Regions from separate parts of the Aeribacillus sp. FSL W8-0870 genome, predicted to be linked through region 2. Evidence: riboswitches for the same ligand, from Rfam matches in the RefSeq annotation. Region 2 holds a riboswitch; the other holds the start of a gene.
What was found. A riboswitch is a leader RNA that binds a small molecule or an ion and turns the genes downstream of it on or off. The one in region 2 is predicted to bind cobalamin.

Region 1 (8,015 bases), 1.7 Mb from region 2:
ATTTTTATGATTAAAAACAGTAATTTACTGTAGATGAGCAAATTCACTAACATAAATTTACATCCGAACAAAAAAGGAGACATGAACCCGATTCCTTGATTAGAATAGATGTGTCACCAAACCATTCTCAAGGAGGTTCATGTCTCATGAATAGACTACCACATCACCAAGGAATCGACAAGTTTTTCGCAATGTTGGGGCTGGCCCTTTATTTCTCTAAGCCGGTCATGAAGCATCTCGTTCATATTATCGATGCGCTGACAACGAAAGGATTTGTGGGAACCTTGACCGATCTGCATCATGAGAGCTTTCATCCCAACCATCGAACGACACTGAGCCATTTTTTCACGAAAAGCCCTTGGGATGAAGAAATCTTGCTTCGCAAACTCCAGCAGTGGATGCTTCGTCATGTGGAACGAACGGCCAAGCGAAAGAATCACCCCATTTTTGTTTCGATCGATGATACGATCTGCCGAAAAACGAAGCCTTCGTCACAGGCGAAACACGCTATTGAAGGGTGTAATTGGCATTATTCTCACGCGGACAAAAAGTCGATTTGGGGACACTCTCTCGTCTGGCTCATGGTTCATACGATGACGCAAGCCTTTCCCTTTGCGTTTCGCCTCTACGACAAGGCGGATGGGAAAAGCAAGGGTCAATGGGCCATCGAGATGCTTTCTTCTTTGGATGTGCACGGTTCTGTTTATGTGCTGATGGATTCTTGGTACCCATCGAAAACACTCGTGGAAGCCTGCCTGAAAAAAGGATTCCACGTCATTGCGATGCTCAAGACGAATCGGGTTCTTTATCCAAAAGGCATCGCCATCCAAGCCAAACAGTTTGCCCGCTATATCGAACCGAACGACACCCATCTCGTCACGGTGGGAGAAGAGCGTTATCGCGTGTATCGCTACGAGGGAGCGCTGAAAGGTCTCGATGATGCCGTTGTGTTGTTGGCTTGGAAAGCCGATCAGCCGATGACACCTGAACATCTTCACTGCGTCTTGAGCACCGACCGGGAGCTAAGCGATGAAGAGATCTTGCGCTACTATGCCCAGCGTTGGTCGATCGAATGCTTTTTTCGACAAGCGAAAGACCAGCTGAAGCTCGATGGGTACCGCGTTCGTCAACGTCGGGCGGTGAAACGGTATTGGATCTTGGTGCAACTCGCTTATGTGTACAGTATGGTCGAATCCAACAGCGATTTCTCTACCGGGCTTGACTTCCTTCGAAAGAAGAAAGGACATAGCCTCGTGGAGTTTATTTACGATGCAGCGAAACAAGATATTCCCATTGATGTCGTTAAAAAACAGCTTCATGTGGCATAAGGGGTACTCCGTTTGTCTCTTTTTACATGGTAATTATTGTAATGAAAATTGCTCAACTACAGTAATTTAAACTCTGCTTTATGTATATTTCTCTTCTCAACACAAATAATATTTTCTGTAAAAAAATCAAAGGAGGAACAATCATATGGCTCTCATTCCTTACGATCCTTTTTCTGAGATCAACCAATTTAGACGAAACATGAATCGCGTTTTTTCTGAAAGCTTCCCGCATTTTTTTGAAAACTTTGAGACTATGAATACCCCCCGGCTTGATATTCATGAAACTGCTAATGAAGTAATTGTTACGTGTGATTTGCCCGGCCTTGAAAAAAAGGAAGACGTTGACATTCATCTTGATCGCAACGTTCTTACGATCAGCGGCACAATTCAAAGAAGCAAAGAAGTAAAGGAAGAAGAAATGCATAGACGCGAACGGTTTGTAGGGCGGTTTCACCGCGCTGTTGCATTGCCGGCAAATGTAAAAGAAGAAGAAGTGAGCGCGACATATAAAAATGGCGTTTTGGAAATCCGTATTCCAAAACAAACCGAAAACAACAAAAAGAAAATTGATATTCAGTTTCATTAATTGTTTCGTGAGGTTGCAAAATTTCAATCAGCCTCACTTTTTTATTGCAATTTTCGCCAAGTACGATTATGATGAATATATAACATCAAAAATCTATATATTGTGTAATCAAAAACAATTAAATACTATATATTGAAAACCTAACGACAAAGGTGCTGTTTTCAGCTTAAAAGGGAATCCGGTGAGAATCCGGAACTGTCCCCGCAACTGTGAGTGCTACGAAATGAATAATCCACTGTACGTTTCGTATGGGAAGGATTCAAAGTAGGATGAAGCACGAGTCAGGAGACCTGCCTTTGTCCGAACGTTTCTAATTCTTCGGGGGTTGGGAAGATGAAACGATGGTTTGAATGGAGTAGTTTCGCCTTGTAAACTGCCTCCCTTTTAATCATCGTTTGATCCGCTCAGCTTCCTGAGCGGTTTTTTATTTTGATAAGGAGGATGTTTGATGAATATTACGAAAGCATTAAATCTATACGAGGTTTTTCAAAATCATTTTAACAGGAGCGATTGGGAGCTTTATCTAAGACAGCTTGAAAAAAAGTTTCCATCCCTTTCCTTTCATGAATACAGCGAGAGAGTGTCGACAACCCTACAATACCAGCAGATTGATGATCTTGAAAAATTTACAAACCTGCTGATTATTGAAGCTTTAGCAAACATTTCGGAAAGTGAGCCGGATTGGACTTTTTTAGCTGCACACGTATTTCTTGAAAAAATTTACTATGAAGCGAGCCAAAACAGAAATTACAACCAACCGGGCTACGGCGATTTTTATTTGTTAATCGAAACATTAACCGATCTTGGAATCTACAGCCCTCTTTTGCTAGAGCATTATTCAAAAGAGGAAATTATGGAGCTGGGAAATGCCATTGATCCTGAGAAGGACAAGCTGTTTACATACATCGGATTAAGGACCCTTTACGACCGGTATTTAGCTAAAGATTTTCATAAACGAACATTTGAGCTTCCACAGGAACGTTTTATGATCATCGCTATGACGTTAATGATCAACGAGCATCCGTCCAAACGTTTGCATCTTGTAAAGGAAGCGTATTGGGCATTGAGCCATTTATATATGACGGTTGCAACACCTACATTGGCTAATGCAGGAAAATCAGTCGGTCAGCTTTCAAGCTGCTTTATTGATACGGTAGACGACAGCCTTCAAGGCATTTATGATTCGAACACTGATATTGCCAATGTTTCTAAAAGCGGCGGAGGCATTGGAGTTTATTTAGGGAAAATCAGAAGCCGCGGAAGCGATATCCGGGGGTTCAAAGGAGTTTCATCAGGTGTCATTCCTTGGATGAAGCAATTAAATAATACGGCAGTGAGCGTCGACCAGCTCGGCCAAAGAAAAGGAGCAATTGCCGTTTATTTGGATGTTTGGCATAAAGATATTTTCGCCTTCCTAGATGCAAAATTAAATAACGGAGACGAACGGCTGCGCACCCATGATTTATTTACAGGTGTATGCATTCCTGACCTATTTATGGAGCAAGTTGAAAAGCGCGGGGACTGGTATTTGTTCGATCCCCACGAAGTTCGCAAAGTCATGGGATTCAGTCTGGAAGATTATTATGATGAAGAAAAAGGTAACGGCAGCTTTCGGGAAAAATATTTTGAGTGCGTGAATCATCCTTCCTTATCTAAAGAAAAAGTGCCTGCGATTGAAATAATGAAACGGATTATGATCAGCCAGCTTGAAACGGGAACGCCTTTTATGTTTTATCGGGATGAAGTGAATCGAAAAAACGCAAACAAGCATGCCGGCATGATTTATTGCAGCAATTTATGCACAGAGATTGCGCAAAATCAAAGTGCTACTACTGTTGAAGAACAATATGTTGAAGATGGAAAAATTGTCATTGTGAAAAAGCCCGGCGATTTCGTCGTCTGCAACCTTTCTTCCATCAACTTGGCACGGGCTGTTCCAGACAACGTTCTGGAACGTTTAATCCCTATTCAAGTGCGGATGCTGGACAACGTTATCGATTTAAATAACATTCCGGTATTACAGGCAAAGCTTACAAATGAAAAATACCGTGCAATCGGTCTTGGAACGTTTGGCATGCATCATTTATTTGCACTAAAGGAAATTACATGGGAAAGCGACGAGGCAGTCCAATTTGTCGACCAACTATATGAAAAAATTGCGTATTTAACCATTCAGTCGAGTATGGAGCTCGCAAAAGAAAAAGGCGCATACCCTCTCTTTAAAGGCTCGGAGTGGGATACAGGGCGATATTTTGAAATCCGCGGTTATACGTCAAAAAAATGGCAGGAATTAAAGGAAAAAGTGCAGACTTTTGGGATTCGCAACAGCTATTTAATGGCGGTCGCACCGAACGCATCGACCTCCATTATAGCCGGAAGCACAGCAAGCATCGATCCAATTTTCCAAAAAGTTTATTCAGAGGAAAAGAAAGACTACAAAATTCCAGTTACCGTTCCCGACTTAAATGCGAAAACGACTTGGTATTATAAATCCGCTTATTTGATCGACCAAACATGGAGCATCAAACAAAATGCAGTGCGCCAGAAACATATTGACCAGTCCATTTCCTTCAACTTTTACGTCCTAAACACGATTAAAGCGAAAGAATTGCTGGAGCTTCATTTGACAGCTTGGAAATCCGGATTAAAAACAACGTATTATGTCCGTTCGACATCAAGCGACATTTATGAATGTGAATCATGTGCAAGTTAAGGAGGAAGTAATATGGAGCAAACATTAACAAAACGAGTTATTATGGATCCTGATGCACCAAACCGTTCAACAGCAATAGTGAACGGAAAATGTTCCAACGTGCTCAATTGGGATGATGTCGCCTACCCGTGGGCATATCCAAAATATAAACGGATGCTCGCAAACTTTTGGACACCTTTTGAAATTAATATGGCTCAAGATGTGAAGCAATTTCCTGAGCTTTCAGAAAGAGAACAGGACGCATTTTTAAAAATTATCGGCCTCTTAGCTTTATTAGACAGCATTCAAACCGATTATGCCGGAAAAGTTGCTGATTATATTACAGACTCGAGCATAAACGCCTTAATGATTTTGCTCGCTCAGCAGGAAGTGATTCATAACCATTCATATTCGTATATTCTTTCAAGCATCGTGCCTAAAAACGTACAGGATGAAGTATTTGAATATTGGCGGAACGAACCGGTTTTAAGGAAGCGAAATGAATTTGTCACCAACGGGTATAAAGCATTTGCAGAAAATCCGAATGTGGAGAATTTGTTAAAATCGATCGTCTTTGATGTCATACTGGAAGGTTTATTTTTCTATTCCGGTTTCGCATTCTTTTATAATTTAGCCAGAAACCAAAAGATGGTAGCCACTAGCACGATGATTAACTACATTAACCGTGATGAACAAATACACGTAGGTTTGTTTGAAAAAATTTTCAAAGCGGTGCTGAAGCAATATCCTGAATATGATACAGATGAACTGAAACAATTCGTTTCGAAAACATTTATGAAAGCAGCCGAGCTGGAAATCGAATGGGCCGGTGTAATTATCGGCAATGACATTGAAGGCCTGCATTTAAAAGATGTGGAGAGCTATATTAAATTTTATGCGAATTTCCGTGCCAATCAGCTGGGATTCGAACGTCCTTTTGAAGGCTATCGGACAAATCCTTTGAAATGGATACGGGCTTACGAAGAAGTGGACTTAGGAAAATCAGACTTCTTTGAACAAAAATCGAGACAATATACAAAAGTCAACACGATTGATAACGGCTTTGATGAGTTGTAAAAATTTACGTTCTCATGATAACGGGCAGCAGAGACTGCCCGTTTTTTTATCTGCTGCCAAACCAAAAGGAATGCTATGAAAGAATTGTTCGATAAGCAACTACTTTCTTTTAAAAGAGCTTATCTTTTTGGGAACCTAAGCATCCCATTTTTCCATGCCATGGTATAATATGTGCGGAGGGGATCTTATGTTAAAATCAACCTTGATCATAATGTCAATTTTGTTAGTAACAATTCATTTCGCTATTCTATATTTTTGGATGTTTGATTGGCAAAAATTAGCTACAAAAACAGGCTTTATAAGTTGGTTTGCCTCGATTCTATTAGGCATCTTTGTATATTTTGCTTTTCAAACTTTCAGCAGATACGACAAAGCTGCTGTCGTCATCAGAAACATATTGTTATGTTCAACTTTACTGACCATCTTTTTAGCTTGTATTGCGTTCATTATAGAAGCAATTACAAAGGCGATGCCCTAAAAAAGAAATATAGTTTTCACGAAGATTAAGAAAATCATATTGGCTAAAAAGAGCTATGTTGTTTTCCACCATTGCGAGGTGAAGATAATGATTTATTTATTAGTCGGTTTGGGCGGGATAGCAGGTGCCTGCCTTCGATACAGTGTCGGCCTATGGACTTCCAGCTTTTGGACAGGATCTTTCCCAGCAGCGACACTTTTAGCCAATTTGGCTGGAAGTTTTCTTTTGGGATGGTTGACTGAATATGTATTTAAAATAAAAGGATTTCCTCCCCATTTTGCCGCAGCGATCGGTACTGGCTTAATCGGGGCATTCACTACATTTTCAACTTTTAGTTTTGAGAACATTCAATTGATGATTGCCGATAAATGGGAAACAGCCATTATGTATACATTGTCAAGCTTAATAGGCGGTTATTTATTTGTTTCGTCTGGTTATCATCTTGGCCGAAAAATGCTTTCCCAGCACAACGCACGAACGGCCGATCATGAATAGGAGTGAAGAGTAATGCTTTTCAACTTTATCGTTGTAGGAATCGGAGGTTTTTTAGGAGCTAATGCCCGCTTGATCGTCACCAATTGGATTAAAAAGAAAAGCAATATGAAGTTCCCTGTCGCGACATTTATTATCAATGTCAGCGGATCTTTCCTGCTCGGCCTTTTGATCGGCATGAATATTTCAGAAGCATATCTACTGTTATTTGGAACGGGATGTTTAGGAGCCTTTACCACCTTTTCTACGTTTCAGCTTGAAAATAAACAGCTGTTAACAGAAAAACAAAAAACAGTGTCCATTTGCTATTTTCTTTCAAGCTATGCGTTCGGTCTTTTGTTTGCCTTTCTCGGCTTCCAACTAGGCGCTATATTTTAAAAACTTATTTGAATCATATTGTCATGGTTTGATTTTTTCTTTATAATACAGATTGTCCAGCGGGATGTAGCTCAGCTTGGTAGAGCACCAGCATGGGGTGCTGGGGGTCGCAGGTTCGAATCCTGTCATCCCGACTCTGTAAACCTCCTAAATCATCATTTAAAACCAAAAACGCCGCTTGAGCTTTTTCAAGCGGCTTATATTTTGAATTACGTCTTTTTAATCCCTTTCCTCAGTTTAATTAATTTATATAAGTTAATCACAACCGTTTTGGTTACAGCATATGTTGGAACAGCCAAAATCATCCCCAAAATTCCCGCGATATTTCCTGCAACAAGCAACAAAATAATAATGGTCAACGGATGTGTATCAAGCCTCTTGCCGATAATAAACGGAGAAATCACATTCCCATCAATTTGCTGAACAATTGTCACGACAATAATCGCAAGAAGTGCTTTAAAAGGTGAATCGAGCAAGCCGACAATAACGGCCGGAGCAGCCCCAATAAACGGACCTAAATACGGAATAATATTGGTGATTGCCACAGTTATTCCAAGCAGCAAAGCATACGGCAGATCAATGATTAAGTATCCGATAAACGTAAAGAGCCCGACAAACATGGAAACAAGCATTTGTCCTTGAATATAGGTAGATAAGGTTTCGCCTGTTTCCTTTAAGATAATCATAACTTCATCGCGGAAATCACTCGGAAAAAACTTTACGACCTGATGCGGCAGCTTATGTCCGTCCTTGATCATATAAAATAAAATGAACGGCACCGTGACAATAATGAGTGTTATATTTGTGATAACGCTGAAAACGGACTGAACGCCATTCGTAATATTATTTGTAATTCTCGATGCATATTGCGTAATGGTGCTCTCAATTTTTTCAATGGAAAAATAATCTTGCGTCAATACCCATTGGAACCAGCTTGTTTGATACAGGTTTTCAATGATTTCTCTCGTTTTTGTTATATAAAAA
Region 2 (8,015 bases):
CAAGTATCAAATCACTTTCCAAAGGAAAATATATAACTGGGAGGTGACATGCGATGGCACAAGACGTTTTATGTGAAGTAAACAACTGCAAATATTGGGCGGATGGAAATAGATGTTCAGCTGATTCCATTTATGTTGTCAGCCATTCGGGGAAAACCGCCAAAGATCAAAAGGAAACGGATTGCAAAACATTTGAACCGGAAACTGTCTAAATAATGGAGAGGGCCGAATTCCATTTCGGCTCTCTTTTATTATTGATAATGATTTTCAATTTTATTCACGTTTATTGGAAAATAGATTAAAAAAATGATCATACATGTTTGTTTAATTCCGCAATCATGGAGGAAAGCTGTTGAACAGCGAATTGAAGGTTGGAACGGTAAATCGATAAAATCATTTCTCCGTAACGATCTCCAGGAACCGCCCACTTTCCATTTAATTCTTTCCAAGTGGTAGCTGATCCGCGCTTCACATAATGAAATCTTGGATCTACAAGCGGCTCATCACCTGGAAGAGGCTTTGTTGTCGCATAAGCAAACAAGTGCTGCAAATGAGCGAGAACTCCTTCTCTTGGTGTGGAGAAGCTTGCTCCTCGGACATTCGGGCCTGTCGCTCCAATTCCGGCAAAATTGTTTTGGCTGCGGTCGACAACCCCGGTGAAGCGAAAATAGTTCGTCTCATGAATGGCTTGTGCGTAAGCGATATCACCGCGTATTCCGTATAGTTTGCTTAATTGGATATATAAATCGCCCAGTTGAGGTGCATCTGGATTCGTATTTTTTACGAACTGATCCAACAATGTTCCTGATAAAAGCGGTTCTCCTAAAATAGAAATGTCTTCTGTAGCGGATGCTTGCGGCTCTGATGTAGACAGCAAGCTGGCTAGTTGATTTTGCCTTGGCGGATTTGCTCGCTGCTCTTCGGGAGTTAAAATAAAAGCATCTTTATAGCCCAGCTGCACAAGTTTTGCCAGTTGCTCCTTCGCATTTTCCAAATGTTGAAAAGCCCCTGCTTGAACACGGTAAAAACTTGTGCCGTTAACATTAGCAGGTGAAATAAAACTGTCCACGTTTTTTCCCTTCAGTTCCTTTACGCGTTGTTCTGCATTTTTACGCTCTTTGAAGGAACCGGCAATCACTTTGTAAAGCGTGTTGTTTGAAGCAGGAGCCGACGGTTTTGTCGACGGCTTTTTTGTTGTGCTTGTCTTTCTCTTTAAATTAAGGGCTTTTCCTATCCCTTCCGCCACACTGGCGGCAAAATCACTTATAAAAGCAGAAGAGGTTAACAATTTGATATCGTTAGGATTATCGATAAATAATGTTTCCAATAGAACCGCGGGCATTTTCGTTTCTCTCAACACAAAAAAATTGGCGCTTTTTTTTCCGCGGTCTTGTACGTTATATTTTGGCCCGATTACGCTCATAATATGATTATGAATGATGGAACGGTATTGAATCGTTTTATTGGATGCACCGCGGTTGTAAATATAGCTTTCAAATCCTGTTCCGCCCCCTGAATTGACATGGATGGAGCAGAAAAAATCGACATTTAGTCTGTTTGCCAAACTCGTTCTTTCTTCTAAACTGACAGTGCGATCGTTCGTTCGTGTCATCACGACATCTACTTGAAAGTTTTCTAGCAAATGGTCTCTGGCTATTAAGGCAATAGTCAGCGTAAAGTCTTCTTCTTCATAGCTTCTAAATGTTGCACCAGGATCACTTCCACCGTGGCCTGGGTCTAAAAGAACGACTGTCACTTATGGATCCTCCTTCGTTCCTAAAATCAATTACCCATCCATTAAAATTTTATTCATTTTTACGGTAATCGGTTCAAATCAACACGGTTGAATTGAAAACCTTATAAAAAGTCCAATATAAAACTTGACATAGCATTTTCACATTTTTTCTACCAGAACGGATTTGAATGATGTATAATTACATTCGTCGACAATTTCATTCAAAAGCAAACAGGTGCGGACACTTTTGTCCGCTTAAAAGGGAAGTTTGGTGAAAATCCAACGCGGTCCCGCCACTGTGAATGGGAGCAACCTGAAAATGCCACTGTGTCTACGGGAAGGTTCAGGGAGCGATGACCATGAGCCAGGAGACCTGCCTGTTTGAGCACACCTAAAACCCTACGCGGATAGGGAGGTGTTTGAAAACAATACATATGTACGTTTTCAGACATCTTCTTATCGAATTCAAGAAGATGTTTTTTATTGGAGGAGGAAAATGATGAAAAAATTATCTGCACTATTTTTAGCCTTATTACTTCTATTTGGAATTGCGGCTGGATGCGGCCAACAAAATACATCAGAGCCGTCTGAAAACAAAAGCAATCAAAAGACGGAAGAGACGGCTTCACAATTTCCGGTGAAGGTCAAGGACGGTTTAGGAAATGAGGTGACGGTAAGCGAAAAACCGGAGCGGATTGTTTCGCTAATTCCAAGCAATACTGAAATTGCCTATGCTTTAGGGTTGGGTGAACAAATTGTCGGTGTAAGTGATAATGACAACTATCCGGAAGATGTTCAAAACAAAGAAAAGGTTGGCGGGATGGAATTTAATGTTGAAAAAATTATTTCTTTAAAACCGGATCTTGTTTTAGCGCATGCTTCCAGCGCCCATAACTCGCAGGAAGGGCTGAAGCAGCTGAAAGATGCGGGAATAAATGTTTTTGTAGTCGAAGATGCCCAATCATTTGATAAAGTGTATGACTCCATCCAAACAATCGGCAAAATTACAGGGACAAGTGACAAAGCCGAAGATATTGTGGCTGAGATGAAAACGAAACTGGCGGATATTCAAGAAAAAGGAAAAACGATTCCGGATGATCAAAAAGTGTCTGTTTTTGTCGAAGTGAATCCCGCACCACAAATCTATACGACGGGAAAAGGAACGTTTATGGATGAAATGCTAACGATCATTGGAGCAAAAAATGCAGCGGGCGATCAAGAAGGCTGGCCGCAAATGACGGAAGAAGCCGTTGTAAAACTGAACCCAGACGTCATTGTGACGACATACGGCTATTACGTCGATAAAGCTGTTGACCAGGTGTTGGCACGCAAAGGATGGGAAAATGTATCAGCGGTGAAAAATAAACGGGTTTACGATGTGCATTCCGACTTGGTGAGCCGCCCAGGCCCAAGATTGGTTGAAGGAGTAGAAGAACTTGCGAAAGCAATTTATCCGGATGTCTACAAAAAATAAACATGTGGTCGCCTATACGGCGACCGCTTGTTTTCTTATTTTTTCCGTCTTTTTAGGAATTTCTATCGGAACGTTTCACATCACGTTTAAGGATATTTTCCAAATAATTTTCAATCAACTGTTCTATACCGGTTTGGCGCCGGACATTGATGAAAGCATGAAAAGCATTGTGCTTGATATTCGACTTCCTCGTGTCGTTTTAGCCGGACTTGTCGGAGCCTCGCTTGCAATGGCGGGGGCTTGTTATCAAGGGCTTTTGCAAAACCCTTTGGCAGATCCTTATACGCTCGGTGTTTCATCAGGTTCTTCTTTAGGTGCTGTACTTGTTCTTTTTTTCGGCATTCAAATTCCTTTTTTCGGCTCATTCACTTTGCCGGTTGTCAGCATTTTTACGGGTTTTTTAACGATTTTGGCTGTGATTTTGTTCGCCAATTTCATTGAAAAAACGATGAGGATTGAAACGATTGTGCTGACCGGAATTATTTTAAGTTCCTTTTTAAGTGCTTTCATTTCATTAATGATTGCCCTGACAGGCGAAGAATTGCGACAAATTGTCAACTGGTTGTTAGGAAGCGTTGCGATGCGCGGCTGGGGATACGTATTGATGCTTTTGCCGTTTTTTTTAATCGGGTCCATTTTGATTTTTGTAAACGGAACAGAATTAAACGCTCTGTCCTTTGGCGAAGAAAAGGCGAAGCAGCTTGGGGTCCATGTAAAAAGGAGAAAGCTGTTTATTTTAGCATCATCCTCTTGTTTAGCCGGTGCGGCCGTTGCCATCAGCGGAACGATTGGGTTTGTCGGTCTTGTCATCCCGCATGTAAACAGGCTGCTTTGGGGAAGTGATTATCGCCATCTTCTCCCTCTGTCCGCCATTTTTGGCGCCGCTTTTTTAATTTTGGCGGATCTCGTTTCAAGAACGATCGTGTCGCCGACAGAACTTCCGATCGGTGTGATCACGGCTTTAATCGGCGCTCCCAGCTTTGCCTTTATTTTAATGAAACAAAGAATGGAAAGAAGAGGGTAACATGCTGCAAGTCAAGAACATTTCGGGAGGCTATCAAGAGCGAAAGATTATCGAAAACCTTTCCTTCTCAGTAAAAAAAGGGGAAATATTTGGCATTTTGGGGCCAAACGGGAGTGGAAAGACGACACTATTAAAAATGATCAGCGGGATTCTTCCGGTTAAAAGCGGCACGATCGAGCTTGCCGGCAAACCTCTTTCTGCTTATTCTCCGAAAAAATTGGCGCAAAACATCGCTTCATTGCCGCAAATCCCAACGCAAATGTTTGATTATACCGTTTGGGAGACAGTGGCGCTCGGCCGTTATCCTTTTCAAACGGGTTTCTTCAAGCGGTTGACGGGAGAAGATGAACAAATCATCCAAAAGACCATGGAGCAGACGAATATTTCCCACTTAAAAAATAAAGCGATCAATGAATTAAGCGGCGGGGAAAAACAGAGGGTTTTTTTAGCGCAGGCTCTTGCACAAAACCCCGTTTTGCTTTTATTAGATGAACCCACGAACCATCTTGATATTTCCCATCAAAAAATCATGCTTGATCAGTTGAAAAATTGGACACAATCAAATGGATTAACGGTTGTCTCAATTTTTCATGATTTGAATTTAGCAAGCCTTTATTGTGACAAACTGCTGTTATTAAAAGATGGAAAAGCGGTTGCCGTTGATAATTCATCTGTCGTGATGAACGAAAAAACGATTGAACAGGTGTATGGTGTTTCGATTGTCAAACAATCACATCCGGAGCTTGCCCGCCCGCAAATGCTGCTTTTACCCGAACAGAAACAGGAAGAAACATATAAAGTGACAAAAAGGGACATTGTTCAGACGAAGGAACTCATCTATTTAAAAGCGGCATCGCCGCTCAAAACCCTTTCATCTGCCATTATTGGCGGAGGATTTGGCTGGCACAGCACTTTTGTCAACCGTCATGTCGATAAAAGCTACAATTGTCAAGACAGCCGTTCGGAAATGGCCGATTTTCTGCTGAAAAACGGGTTTGATCAACATGCAACAGTCGCCATGATGACCGCGGCTTGTTTGGAAGATGGGGTAGTCAGCGAGCTTGAAGCAGAAGGAGTCTCCGTTGTCATTGTTGTGACAGCAGGACTTTCCAATGCAGTGGATGCAGCAAATAGTATAAAACGGAATGGCATAGCTTCAGGGACGATCAATACATGGATTTTGATAAACGGACGGTTATCTGATCAAGCATTTATTGAAAGTGTGATGACGGCAACGGAAGCCAAAACGAAGGCTCTGGCTGATGAAAAAGTGTTGGATCCTGTCTCCAATACGATTGCAACAGGCACTTCCACAGACAGCATATTGGTGGCGGCCACGCAAAAGGGCATTTTTCATCAGCACGCTGGCACGATCACAACACTTGGAAGATTGATCGGCAGGGGGGTATATGAGAGTACAATTCAAGCGATTCAGCTAAATAAAAAAAGAAGGGGAAGGACATGACAGAACATGTAATTGCGATCATGCTGGCGTTTGTGATCGATCAAGTCATCGGGGATCCGAAAAATGCCCCCCATCCCGTCCGCTTGTTTGGCTGGTCTATTGCGTTTTGCGAAAAGCGCCTCAACAAAGGGCGCTTTAAGAAAGAAAAAGGTATGGCGATGATCATGCTGGTCGGTTTATTTTTTATGCTGGCCGCTTTTTCAATTGTGTCATTTTTCTCTAGGCTTCACCCAGCAGCGGGCATTTTTGCGGAAGCGGTGATCATTTCTTTTATGATAGCGGAAAAAAGTTTGCGGGAAGCAGCTTTGGCAGTTTATGAACCACTTTGCCAAAAAAATCTCGTTTCGGCAAGAGAAAAGCTGTCATGGATTGTCGGCCGCGATACAGCAGATTTGCCAGAATCGGAAATCGTTCGGGGAACGGTGGAAACGGTAGCGGAAAATACGAGCGATGGCATTACCGCTCCGCTTTTTTGGGCGCTGTTCGGCGGAGCTCCTTTTGCGGTTTTGTACAGGGTCGTCAATACTGCGGATTCGATGGTAGGCTATCAAAACGAGAAGTTCGCTGAATTCGGGTTTGCTTCCGCCAAGCTGGACGATTTGTTGAATTACCTTCCGAGCCGTCTGACAGCTTTCATCATGGTACTTGTCAATCATCCGGCAAAAGGGATTCAAAAGCGGGAATGCTTTTCCATTCTGAAAAGGGATGCGCGCAAACACCCCAGCCCCAACAGCGGATTTCTTGAAAGCGCCATGGCTGCTTTGCTGGGTGTATCATTAGGGGGAATCAACCGTTATCAAGGGAAAATTTCTAATCGCCCTAAATTGGGAGACGGGGTTTATTCGCTAGAAGCAAAACATATTCCGGAGGCCATTGATATTATGAAGAAAACAGACAGGTTTTTCTTGCTATTTTTCATGATCGGAGGTGTATGCTTCGATGCTGCCATCACATGGAGCCAATCCATCTTATCTTTATAAATCATTGAACATCCGGATGCCGGAAAACATCATCGATTTCAGCGTCAACATCAATCCTTTCGGCCCGCCTGAATGCATCCGCAAAAATTGGCATCGCTTTTTTTCATTTGTTTCCGATTATCCAGACCCTGATATAAGGGAATTGCGAGCGGTAATTGCCGGAAAGGAAAATGTTTCGCCTGAAAATATATTAATTGGAAACGGTGCCGCAGAACTTATTTTTATCATTGCAGCCGCCTTGCTGCAAAATGAAGACGTATTGATCGTGGAACCGGCATTTTCAGAATACCGAAAAGCATGCGAACCGTTCTCAAAGAGGATTTCATCCTATGTTTTAAAAGAGGAAGACAATTGGGAGTTGAACGTTGAGGAGCTAAAAACGGCTCTTTCCGGGAAAAAAGCGGTTTTCCTCTGCCACCCCAACAATCCGACAGGCAAAGTATTTAACCGGGAAGCATTATTGGAAATCATTCGTGATGCCAAAAAGAAGCATGCGTTTGTCGTTCTGGACGAAGCATTCTATGATTTCGCCTTGGAAAACGTATCAATTCTGAATTGTTTATCATCTTTTTCCAATGTGATCATTTTGCGTTCTTTGACCAAAATGTATGCCATTGCAGGTTTAAGACTTGGCTTTTTGTTTGCCGATGAGACGGTCATCCAGAGACTAAAAAAATTTCAGGTGCATTGGAGCGTCAACGCCATTGGACAGAGGGCGGGAATAGAAGCATTAAAGGACGAAGACTATGTTAAAAAAACAAAAAGAATGATCTCTCAAGAACGGAAGCGAATGTTTGAACAACTCCATGAACTTGGTTTTGTGGTGGCGGACAGCTCTGTCAACTTTTATTTGTTAAGAGAGCAGCCAAAAAAAGATATGCTGCCTTTGATCCGCTTTTTATTGGAAAGAGGTATAGTGCCTAGACATACATACAATTTCAACGGGCTGTCCGGCAAATACATTCGTTTGGCGGTTAAGAGAAAAGAAGAAAACGACCGGCTTCTTTTAGCGCTTAAGGAGTGGAAGGACAAGTGTTGATCTTTGTGACCGGCGGGGTGAGAAGCGGGAAAAGTTCGTGGGCCGAATATTATTTGACGGCTAAAAAGAATCAGGCAAACCGCCTTGTTTATATTGCAACCTCATTTCCATCAGATGAAGAAATGAAAAAACGAATATTGCAACACCAGCTAAAAAGAGCCCAAGGCAGAGAAAAATGGCTGGCAATTGAACAGACAAATGATGTCGGCAAGTTGTCGGAAAAACTGCAAAAAAATGATTTTGTGCTGTTGGACTGTTTAACAACATTGTTGACAAACGAACTTTTTTTTCATGAACA

Region 1: another riboswitch for cobalamin. It lies ahead of NSU02_RS15460 (ribonucleoside-diphosphate reductase subunit alpha); the one in region 2 lies ahead of NSU02_RS07030 (ABC transporter substrate-binding protein).

The regions. Positions count from the first base shown of each region.
Region 1 covers NZ_CP150165.1:3,184,913-3,192,927, forward strand. The annotation lists gene NSU02_RS15450 (IS701 family transposase) at 147-1,328, shown strand; gene NSU02_RS15455 (Hsp20/alpha crystallin family protein) at 1,474-1,914, shown strand; cobalamin riboswitch at 2,048-2,227, shown strand; gene NSU02_RS15460 (ribonucleoside-diphosphate reductase subunit alpha) at 2,363-4,627, shown strand; gene NSU02_RS15465 (ribonucleotide-diphosphate reductase subunit beta) at 4,640-5,683, shown strand; gene NSU02_RS15470 (hypothetical protein) at 5,871-6,161, shown strand; gene crcB (fluoride efflux transporter CrcB) at 6,249-6,656, shown strand; gene crcB (fluoride efflux transporter CrcB) at 6,669-7,031, shown strand; tRNA gene NSU02_RS15485 (tRNA-Pro) at 7,092-7,165, shown strand; gene NSU02_RS15490 (AI-2E family transporter) at 7,241-8,015, opposite strand, start outside.
Region 2 covers NZ_CP150165.1:1,456,211-1,464,225, forward strand. The annotation lists gene NSU02_RS07020 (DUF1540 domain-containing protein) at 54-212, shown strand; gene NSU02_RS07025 (N-acetylmuramoyl-L-alanine amidase) at 311-1,756, opposite strand; cobalamin riboswitch at 1,952-2,131, shown strand; gene NSU02_RS07030 (ABC transporter substrate-binding protein) at 2,235-3,209, shown strand; gene NSU02_RS07035 (iron ABC transporter permease) at 3,172-4,233, shown strand; gene NSU02_RS07040 (adenosylcobinamide amidohydrolase) at 4,235-5,698, shown strand; gene cbiB (adenosylcobinamide-phosphate synthase CbiB) at 5,695-6,678, shown strand; gene cobD (threonine-phosphate decarboxylase CobD) at 6,638-7,717, shown strand; gene NSU02_RS07055 (bifunctional adenosylcobinamide kinase/adenosylcobinamide-phosphate guanylyltransferase) at 7,711-8,015, shown strand, end outside.